DNA from 3 places in the Pseudokineococcus sp. 5B2Z-1 genome. Region 1 is predicted to be linked to each of the others. Evidence: predicted binding sites of a transcription regulator. Region 1 holds the regulator's gene; each other region holds the start of a gene.
The links. Region 1 encodes HrcA, which represses chaperone genes, less so after heat shock. Its sites were predicted from a motif close to GNTNGCACTCGGNNNNNCCGAGTGCNANC; they were not measured.
Positions count from the first base shown of each region.

Region 1 (3,264 bases):
ACCTCGCACGTGCGCGGCGAGGTGCCGGGCTGGCAGCACGACCCCTGGCACGTGGAGCAGACGACGGCCGTGTCGACCTGGAGCTCGCGGTCGGCGCCGAAGACGGCGTCGCGCAGGTCGACCTCGACGCGCACCAGCGCGTCCTGGCCCCGGCGGGCCCGCGAGGCCGGGCCCCGACCGCCGCCCCCGGCCGCGCCGCCGAAGAAGGTCTCGAAGATGTCGCTGAAGCCGAAGCCCCCGCCCGCTCCCCCGCCGCCGAAGCCGCCGAGGCTCTCGCCGCGGTCGTAGGCGCGGCGCTTCTCGGGGTTGGACAGCACGTCGTAGGCCGCGGACACGTCCTTGAAGCGGTCGGCCTCGCCGGGGTTGACGTCCGGGTGCAGCTTGCGCGCCAGCTTCCGGTACGCCTTCTTGATGTCCTCGGTGGAGGCGTCGCGCGGGACGCCGAGGGCCTCGTAGTGGTCGCTCACCAGGGGTGCTCGCTCCTGTCGGGGTCAGGTCCGTGGGTCGGGACGGCGGCCGCCGGCGCTCGGGCCGGGGACGCACGGGCGGGCGGGGCCACCGGGCGCCCGCCCGCCGGGTCAGCTGCCGATGATGCGGGACACGTAGCGGGCCACCGCCCGGACGGCGGCCATGGTCGTCGGGTAGTCCATGCGCGTGGGGCCGAGGACGCCGAGGTGGGCGACCACCTGGCCGCCCGAGCCGTAGCCGCTCGTCACCACCGAGGCGTCGAGGAGCCGGTCGTGCTCGAGCTCGCGCCCGATGCGGACGGACACGCCGCCCGCGGCCGCCGCGGCGTCGTCGGCCATCTCCCCGAGCAGCCGCAGGAGGACGACCTGCTCCTCGATGGCCTCGAGGACCGGCGAGATGGACTGGGGGAAGTCGGTGCCCGCGCGCGCGAGGTTCGCCGTGCCCGCGAGGACGACGCGCTCCTCGCGCTCGGCGGACAGCGAGTCCTCGAGCGCCCGCAGGACAGCGCGCACGACGTCGCGGTCCTCCGGGCGGAAGCGCTCGGGCAGGGCCGGGAGGCGGGCGACGACGTCGGAGAGCCGGGCGCCCGCGGACGCCTCGCCGAGGCGCGTGCGCATCTCGGCGACGAGGGTCTCGGGCACCTCGTGCCCGACCTCGACCGTGCGCTGCTCGACCCGCCCGGAGTCGGTGATGAGGACGAGCAGCAGGCGCGGGCCGCCGAGCGGCACCAGCTCCACGTGGCGGACGGTCGCCCGGCTGAGGGACGGGTACTGGACGACGGCGACCTGGCGCGTGAGCTGGGCGAGCGCCCGCACGGTCCGCGTGAGGACGTCGTCGAGGTCCGTCGCGTCGTCCAGGAGGGTCGAGATGGCCCGCCGCTCCGCCGGGGACAGCGGCTTCACCGTGGAGAGCCGGTCGACGAAGGCGCGGTAGCCCTTGTCCGTGGGGACGCGGCCGGCGCTCGTGTGCGGCTGGGCGATGTAGCCCTCCTCCTCGAGGACGGCCATGTCGTTGCGGATGGTGGCGGGCGAGACCCCGAGGCTGTGGCGCTCGACGAGGACCTTGGAGCCGACCGGCTCCCGGGTCGCGACGTAGTCCTCGACGATGGCCCGCAGGACCGCCAGCCGCCGCTCGTCGCTCACCCGTGCACCTCCGCCCTCGTCCGCCCGCCGCGGCTGCGCGCCGCCGGGCCGGCGCGGCTCGCCCCGCGCCTGGCACTCCTCGGTCGTGAGTGCCAAGCCTACGCCCGCGCGGCGGGCGGCCCGGCACGGCGCCCGGGAGGCGCCGCGCCGGGCCGGACCGCGAGGGTCGCGGAGGACGCGGGGGCCGGCTCAGCCGCGGACGGCGCCGAGCACGCGGTCGGCGAGCCCCGGGCCCTGCGCGTCCTCGCTCGGCGTGAGAGCGCGCAGCGGCTCGGCCAGCTCGCGCCGGAAGAAGTCCATGAAGCCGTCGGGGTCCGGCCCCGCGTTCATGGTGACGACGTGGTCGAAGCCGGCGTCGACGAACTGCTGGGCCACCTCGAGGTGGCGGGCGACGTCGGGCCCGCAGGCGAACTGCTGCTGGATCTGCTCGAGGGTGACGCTCTGGGTCGCGGCGTCGAAGTTGACGGGGTTCGGCAGCTCGGACATGACCTTCCAGCCCGTCAGCGCCCACCGCGTCTTCTCCCAGACCGCCTGCGCGGCGCTCTCGGCGTCGGGCGCCCAGGCCAGCGGCACCTCGGCGTAGGCGGGCCCCTCGCCCCCGAGGCGCTTCCACGTGGCGACCATGTCGCCCTTCGGCTCCGTGGCGAACAGGCCGTCGCCCAGCTCGGCGGCGATGCGCGCGGACGCCGGGCCGCTGGCCGCGACGGCGACGGCGGGCAGCTCGTCGGGCAGGTCGAAGACGCGGGCGTCCTCCAGCTGCAGGTGCTTGCCCTCGTAGGAGCGGTACCCGCCCTGCCAGAGCAGGCGGATGATCTCCAGGGCCTCGCGGAAGCGCTCGTGGCGGCCGCGCACGCTGGGGAAGTGCTGGCCCCCGACGACGTGCTCGTTGAGGCGCTCGCCGGCGCCGACGCCGAGCGTGAAGCGCCCGTCCGAGATGATCTGCATCGTGGCGGCGGCCTGGGCGATGACGGCCGGGTGGTAGCGGACGCTCGGGCACGTCACGCCCGTCGCCAGGCGCAGCGTCGACGTCCTCGCCGCGATGTTGGCGAGCAGCGCCCACGTGAAGCCGCTGTGCCCCTGGGTGTCGAGCCAGGGGTGGAAGTGGTCGCTCATCTCGACGAAGTCGAAGCCGGCCTTCTCGGCCTCCACGGCCTGCCGGACGATCTCCTTCGGGTCGAAGGCCTCGGTCGCGAGCTTGTAGCCGATCTGCATGGTGGTCCTCCGCGGTGGTCCTCTGGGCTGGTCCGGTGGGCGCCCGCGGTGCGGATCCCCCGAGGTCGCGGGGAGGGCGGCGGGGCTGCTCGCGCCTCCACGCTAGGAGCGCCGCCGGGGTGGCGCACGCGGGCGCGGCGCCGCTGCGGCCGCACCCGCGCGGGCTAGCGTCGGTGCGCATGAGCAGCACGACCTCCGGCGCGCGCCCCGGCGACCGGTACGGCTCCGACGTCCTGTCCGGCGACTGGCGGGTCCCCCGCCGCGGGCGCAGCACCGAGCTCGCGGCCGAGCGCGGCCTCGTCGTCGAGGACGCCGAGACGGGGTGGACGGGCGCCGTGGTCCGCGTGGAGAAGGCCGGCGGCACGCACGTCGTCCACCTCGAGGACCGGCGCGGGCGCACGCGGGGGTTCCCGATGGGCCCGGGCTTCCTCGTCGAGGGGCG
Region 1 covers NZ_JBBHZG010000003.1:498,439-501,702, forward strand. Annotated here, with positions in the region: gene dnaJ (molecular chaperone DnaJ) at 1-467, opposite strand, end outside; gene hrcA (heat-inducible transcriptional repressor HrcA) at 579-1,610, opposite strand; gene WDV85_RS10820 (TIGR03557 family F420-dependent LLM class oxidoreductase) at 1,800-2,822, opposite strand; gene WDV85_RS10825 (DUF3097 domain-containing protein) at 3,002-3,264, shown strand, end outside.

Region 2 (3,264 bases), on a different contig from region 1:
CGGCGCCGTCCCGGACGCGCTCGAGGTAGAGGTCGGTGACGTCCGAGCCGGTGTTCGTGAACCCCCACGCGACGTCGGCGGTGTGGCCGATGACGACGCCGGGCATCCCCGCGAAGGAGAAGCCGCTGACGTCGAAGGGGCAGTCGGCGTCCACCACGGTGCAGTGCAGCCCGACCTGCGACCAGGTGCTGGGGAAGCTCGCGGCGAGGTGGGGGTCGTTCGCGAGCAGCGGCTCGCCCGAGGCGGTGTGCTCGCCCGAGACCGCCCACGCGTTCGAGCCGATGCCCCCGGTGGCGCCGGAGCCGTCGCCGAGGAGGTCGGGCACGGCGGCGAGCGCCCGGTCGGCGCCCGCCACGGGGTCGGCGGGGTCGGCGAGGGCGGCCACGACGCCGGCGAGCACCTCGTCGTCCTCGGCGGGCGCCTCCGACGTCGTGGCGGCCGCCGGCGCGAGGGTGCCCGGCGCGCCCACCACGGGCTCGCCGACCGAGGCCGACGGCGGCGGGAAGAGCTGCTCGACGAGGCCGACGTCCCCCACGGCGCCGTACGCGGCGGCGCGCGCCAGCTCGTCGGAGTAGTTGGCGCGCAGCGACCAGGCCATGGCCTTGAGCCAGGCGAGGGAGTCGACGGGCGTCCACTCCTCGACGGGCCCGAGGTCCACGCGCGTGCCCAGCGCCGTGTACGCGGCCGAGAGCTCGCTCGGCGAGCGCCCGCCCGTGTAGGCGTTGACGCCGTCCGCGTAGGCCTCGAGGTAGGCGCGGGTCTCCGGGGCCAGGAGCGGCAGCTCGGCCTCGGCGACGCGCCGCCAGCCCATGGTGCGGACGACGGCGTCGGCCTCCACGGCGCCCGGGGCGTCCCCCACGAGCTCGGCGAGGCGGCCCGCCGTCACGTGGCGGCGGAAGTCCATCTGGAAGAAGCGGTCCTGCGCGTGGACGTACCCCTGCGCGAAGAAGAGGTCCTCGGGGTCCTCGGCGTAGACCTGGGGCACGCCGCGCGCGTCGCGCAGCACGCGCACCTGGGCGCCGAGGCCCGGGACGGCCACCTCGCCGGAGGTGTCGGGCAGCGGGCGGCGGAGCAGGACGACGACGGCCGTCACCGCGACGAGCGCCACCACGAGCACCACGGCGAGGGCGACGACGCCGGCGGATCGTGGTCGGGGCACGCGGCGAGGGTAGCCGCCGCCCCACGCCGGCCCCCTCTCCCGGACTGCCGCGCCCGGCGGCGGGTCGCCCGCGGGCGGGGCCCGCCGGGCCGGTGCAGCGGTCGGCGGGAGCACCCACGCGTCGCGGGCGAGTAGCCTTGGCACTCGCGGCGGCCGAGTGCCAGCCGCCCGGCGGGCTCACGGGTCCGCCCGCTCCGAGCTCCGCCCACCGCCGCCCCGTCGGCGCGACCCCGTGGAGGCCCTGTGCCCGTCTACGCCTACCGCTGCACCGAGTGCGGCACCCCGCTCGAGGTGCAGCAGTCCTTCAGCGACCCCAGCCTCACCGAGTGCCCCACCTGCTCGGGGCGCCTGCGCAAGGTCTTCAGCACGGTGGGCATCGTCTTCAAGGGGTCCGGCTTCTACCGCAACGACTCCCGCACCGGGACCGGCGGCGGCTCGAACGGCGGCAGCGGGTCGGGTGGCGCGGCCAGCGGCAGCGGCTCGAGCAGCAGCGGCAGCACGTCCGAGGGCGGCGGCTCCGGGACCACCGCGTCGACCGCGGCGACCGCGGGCTCCTCCGGCGGCTCGGGCTCCTCCGGCGGCTCGGGAACGTCGGGCTCCTCCGGCGGGTCGAGCTCCTCCGGCGGCTCGGCCGCCTGACCGCGCGGGCGGAGCGGCGGCGCCGCCCGCTGCGCACAGCCCCGGCAGCACGGATCCCCGTCCACAGGGCGCCGGTGGCGCCGCCGCCGGGGCGACGGCGCTCCTAGCGTCCCGGCGTGGTCACCTCCCGCTCCGACGCCGTGCGAGCCCCGCGCACCGGCCGTGGCCGGCCCGGGGCGCCGTCGAGGTGGTCCCGGCGCCGGCGCGGGGGCCGCCCGGGGGGCTCGCTGCGGGGTGCGCTGCGGGACCGGCTGCCCCCGTGGTCGGGCCGTCGCACCGTCGCGGCCCTCCTCCTCGCGACCGCCGCGGGGACCGCGGTGCAGGCCCTGCGGCCGGCGCCGGCGGCGGAGGACGGCACGGTCGTCGTCCTCACGGCCGACGCGCCCGCCGGCCACGTCCTGCGGGCGACCGACCTGCGCGCCGCCCCGGCCCCGCCCGGGCTCGTGCCCCGCGGCGCCGCCGCGTCGACCGCCGCGGCCGTCGGGCGCCGCCTCGCCTCGCCCGCCCGCGAGGGCGAGGTCGTCACCGACGCCCGCCTCGCCGGCCCGGGGCTGCTCGCCGGGGCCCGCGCCGGGGACGTGGCGGTCGGCCTGCCGCTCCCGGCGGCCTCGAGCGAGCTCGTCGCGCCCGGTGACGTCGTCCTCCTCCTCGCCGCCCCCGCCGACCCCCTGCTCGCCGACCCGTCGGCAGCCACCGCCCCCGGTGCCGCCGTCGTCGCGGAGCGCGCCGTCGTGCTGCGGGTGCCCGAGCGCGCCGGCGACGGCGCGCTCGGCCCGCTCGGCGGGGACCCGGCGGGCGGTGTCGTCGTCCTGGCGCTGGGCCGCGACGAGGCCCGGGGCGTGGCCGCGGCCGTGGCCGCCGGGAGCGGCGTGCAGCTCGCCCTGCTGCCCGACCCGTGACCCCTCGGTCCGCGCCGCCCCCGCTCGCGGGCCCCACCCGCGACCCCGGCCGTGATGTGCGCCGGCGTCGCCCGGAGCCCTGCCCGGGGTGCGTAGGTTCGCAGCGCCCGCCGCCCGGCGGGCGGTCCCGGACGGCGCCGGCCGGGCGGGCGAGGACGGCGGGCCGGGCCCGCCCCACCGAGGAGGGCACGTGCTCAGCGGCTTCAAGGACTTCATCCTGCGCGGCAACGTCATCGACCTGGCCATCGCGGTCGTCATCGGCGCCGCCTTCACGGCCATCGTGACGGCCATCAGCACGGACGTCTTCGGCAACCTCATCGCGGCGATCTTCGACGCGGAGGACATCGGCACGCTGGGCGTGGACATCCCGAGCCGGACCGGCGACGGCGCCACCACCGTCGTCTTCGGGACGACGATCGCCGCCGTCCTCAACTTCCTCATCGTCGCGGCGGTGCTGTACTTCCTCGTCGTCGTCCCGATGAACCGCCTGCTCGCCCTGCGCAAGCAGGGCGCGGAGCCCGACGTCGCCGCCCCCAGCGAGGACGTCCTCCTGCTGCAGGAGATCCG
Region 2 covers NZ_JBBHZG010000001.1:683,512-686,775, forward strand. Annotated here, with positions in the region: gene WDV85_RS02860 (penicillin acylase family protein) at 1-1,159, opposite strand, end outside; gene WDV85_RS02865 (FmdB family zinc ribbon protein) at 1,403-1,798, shown strand; gene WDV85_RS02870 (SAF domain-containing protein) at 1,915-2,697, shown strand; gene mscL (large conductance mechanosensitive channel protein MscL) at 2,888-3,264, shown strand, end outside.
Region 2: the regulator HrcA is predicted to act here: its motif matches at 1,296-1,324, upstream of WDV85_RS02865 (FmdB family zinc ribbon protein).

Region 3 (3,264 bases), on a different contig from region 1:
GTGAGCGAGAGGGTCTCGAACGCGCCCTTGCCCGCCTGGATGAGGGCGACGCCGCCGCCGGCGACGATGCCCTCCTCGACGGCCGCCTTCGCGTTGCGGACGGCGTCCTCGATGCGGTGCTTGCGCTCCTTGAGCTCGACCTCGGTGGCCGCGCCCGCCTTGATGACGGCGACGCCGCCGGCGAGCTTCGCGAGGCGCTCCTGGAGCTTCTCGCGGTCGTAGTCGGAGTCGCTGCGCTCGATCTCGGCGCGGATCTCGTTGACCCGGCCCTGGATCTGGTCGGTGTCGCCCGCACCCTCGACGATGGTCGTCTCGTCCTTGGTGATGGTGACCTTGCGCGCCTGGCCGAGGAGCTCGAGGCCGGTGCTCTCGAGCTTGAGGCCCACCGTCTCGGAGATGACCTGGCCGCCGGTGAGGATGGCCATGTCCTGCAGCATCGCCTTGCGGCGGTCGCCGAAGCCCGGCGCCTTGACGGCGGCGGAGCGGAAGATGCCGCGGATCTTGTTGACGACCAGCGTGGCCAGGGCCTCGCCGTCGACGTCCTCGGAGATGATGACGAGCGGCTTGCCCGACTGCGTGACCTTCTCCAGCAGCGGGAGCAGGTCCTTGATCGAGGAGATCTTGCCCTCGTTGAAGAGGATGTACGGGTCCTCGAGCACGGCCTCCATGCGCTCGGAGTCCGTGACGAAGTAGGGCGAGATGTAGCCCTTGTCGAAGCGCATGCCCTCGGTGAGCTCGAGCTCCAGGCCGAAGGTGTTGCTCTCCTCGACCGTGATCACGCCCTCCTTGCCGACCTTGTCCATGGCCTCGGCGATGAGCTCGCCGATGGACGCGTCGCCGGCGGAGATGCCCGCGGTGGCAGCGATCTGCTCGCGGGTCTCGACCTCGGTGGCGGAGGAGAGGAGCTGCTGCGAGACGGCCTCGACGGCGCGCTCGATGCCCTTCTTCAGGGCCATCGGGTTGGCGCCGGCGGCGACGTTGCGCAGGCCCTCGCGGACCATGGCCTGGGCCAGGACGGTGGCGGTGGTGGTGCCGTCGCCCGCGACGTCGTCCGTCTTCTTGGCGACCTCCTTGACGAGCTCGGCCCCGATCTTCTCGTACGGGTCCTCGAGCTCGATCTCCTTGGCGATGGAGACGCCGTCGTTCGTGATGGTGGGGGCGCCCCACTTCTTCTCGAGCACCACGTTGCGGCCCTTGGGGCCGAGCGTGACCTTCACGGCGTCGGCGAGCTGGTTCATGCCGCGCTCGAGACCGCGACGGGCGTCCTCGTCGAACGAGATGATCTTGGCCATGCTGGGGGTTTCCTCCCGGTGACGGGTGGGGCGGCCGGTCGGTGCCCGCGACGGACGGGTCGCGTGCGCGCCGGTCACGTCCCGCCGCGCCCACGGCCCTCACCTGACGACCGAGGTCCGTTGTCACTCTCGTGCGAGAGTGCCAGCCCCCATGATGAGCACTCTCCCCCCTCGAGTGCAAACGACCGGGCGTGCGGACGACCGGGGCGGGCGGACGACGCCGGCGGGCGGACGACCGGGCCCGCGCACCACGCCGGACCCCCGGACGCGACGACGCCGCCGCCCCGGCGGGGCGACGGCGTCGGACGGCGGCCCTGCTCGGGCGCCGGAGGGGTGCGGGGTGCCTCAGGAGGCGGGGCGGACGGCCTCGGCCTGCGGGCCCTTCTGGCCCTGCCCGACCTCGAACTCGACCTGCTGGCCCTCCTCGAGGGAGCGGTAGCCGTCCATCTGGATGGCCGACCAGTGCACGAAGACGTCGGGGCCGCCGCCGTCGACGGTGATGAAGCCGTACCCCTTCTCGGCGTTGAACCACTTCACGGTGCCCTGAGCCATGGTGCTACTCCTGTGTCGCTGTGTGCGGGTTCGAGGCCCGGGGAGGGCATCGGGTCTCACGCTCGCGTGGCTCGCGATGGTTCCGACGTGCGGGCCGTCCGTACGGGTGCGCGGTGGACCGGTGCTCATCGAACTGCTCGACCGGCGCCGAGAGTAGCGGCTGGCCCTGGCCGTGGCGAGGGTCGAGAGGCGCCTACCCGCCGAGCGAGAACCACACGCTGACGGCGAGCGCGGCGAGCGCCGCCAGCACCACGACGACGAGCACGGGGGCCGCGCGGCGCCAGGGGCCGGGGCGGGCCCGGTGGGCTCCCTGGCGGCGGGGCTCGCCGGCCGGCTCGTCGAGCTCGTCGCGGGGCGGCCCGGAGACGGCCACGCCCGTCAGCCCCGCGCGCCCAGCCGGCGCTCGGTGCGCGAGCGCTGGCGCTGGCTGCGCATGCGGCGCAGCCGCTTGACCAGCATCGGGTCGTGGGCGAGCGCCTCCGGGGAGTCGAGCAGCGCGTTGAGCACCTGGTAGTAGTGCGTGGCCGAGAGGTCGAAGAGCTCGCGGACCGCCTGCTCCTTCGCGCCGGCGTAGCGCCACCACTGGCGCTCGAAGGCGAGGATCTCCGCGTCGCGCGCCGAGAGACCTCCGGCGGGCGGGGCGGCGGGCTGCTCGGCGCTCGCGCCGGTGGCTGCGTCGTCCACTCCGGTCTCCTCCCGCGCTGCCGGCGTCGTCCGTCGGCGCCGAGCCCGCACCCTACGCCGCGAACCACACCGCTGTGGTTCGCCGGGGGCGCCGGTCACGGGCCGGTCCGGCGGACCGCCCGGACGGCCCCTACCGTGGCCGCGTGCTCGAGCCGGGGACCGCCGCAGGCACCGACGGCGCGGCCTCCCCGCCGCCCGAGGTGGTCGGCCCCGCACGCCGGGCGGGCGTCGACCTGGCGGTGGTCCACCCCGCCTGGTGGCCGGCGCTGGCCCCGGCGCGGGCGGACCTCGTGCGGGCCCTCGAGGCCGTGGCGGACGACGTCGCGGCCGGCCGGGAGGTCCTGCCCCGCGGCGACCGGGTGCTGCGCGCGCTCGCGCAGGCCCCGCAGGACGTGCGGGTCCTCGTCGTCGGCCAGGACCCCTACCCCACGCCGGGCCACGCCGTCGGCCTCTCCTTCTCAGTGGAGCCGGACGTGCGCCCGCTGCCCCCGACGCTGCGCAACCTCCTCGCCGAGCGGGACGCCGACACGGGCCTGCCGCCCGCGGCCACCGGCGACCTCACCGCCTGGGCGGGGCGCGGCGTCCTCCTGCTCAACCGTGTGCTCACCGTCGAGGCCGGCCGGTCGGGCTCCCACCGCGGCCGGGGGTGGGAGCGGGTGACCGAGGAGGTCGTGCGCGCCCTCGCGGCGCGCGGCGGCCCGCTCGTCGCCGTCCTCTGGGGCCGGGACGCGCAGGC
Region 3 covers NZ_JBBHZG010000001.1:785,396-788,659, forward strand. Annotated here, with positions in the region: gene groL (chaperonin GroEL) at 1-1,292, opposite strand, end outside; gene WDV85_RS03260 (cold-shock protein) at 1,638-1,844, opposite strand; gene WDV85_RS03265 (hypothetical protein) at 2,038-2,217, opposite strand; gene WDV85_RS03270 (DUF3263 domain-containing protein) at 2,223-2,528, opposite strand; gene WDV85_RS03275 (uracil-DNA glycosylase) at 2,762-3,264, shown strand, end outside.
Region 3: the regulator HrcA is predicted to act here: its motif matches at 1,447-1,475, upstream of groL (chaperonin GroEL).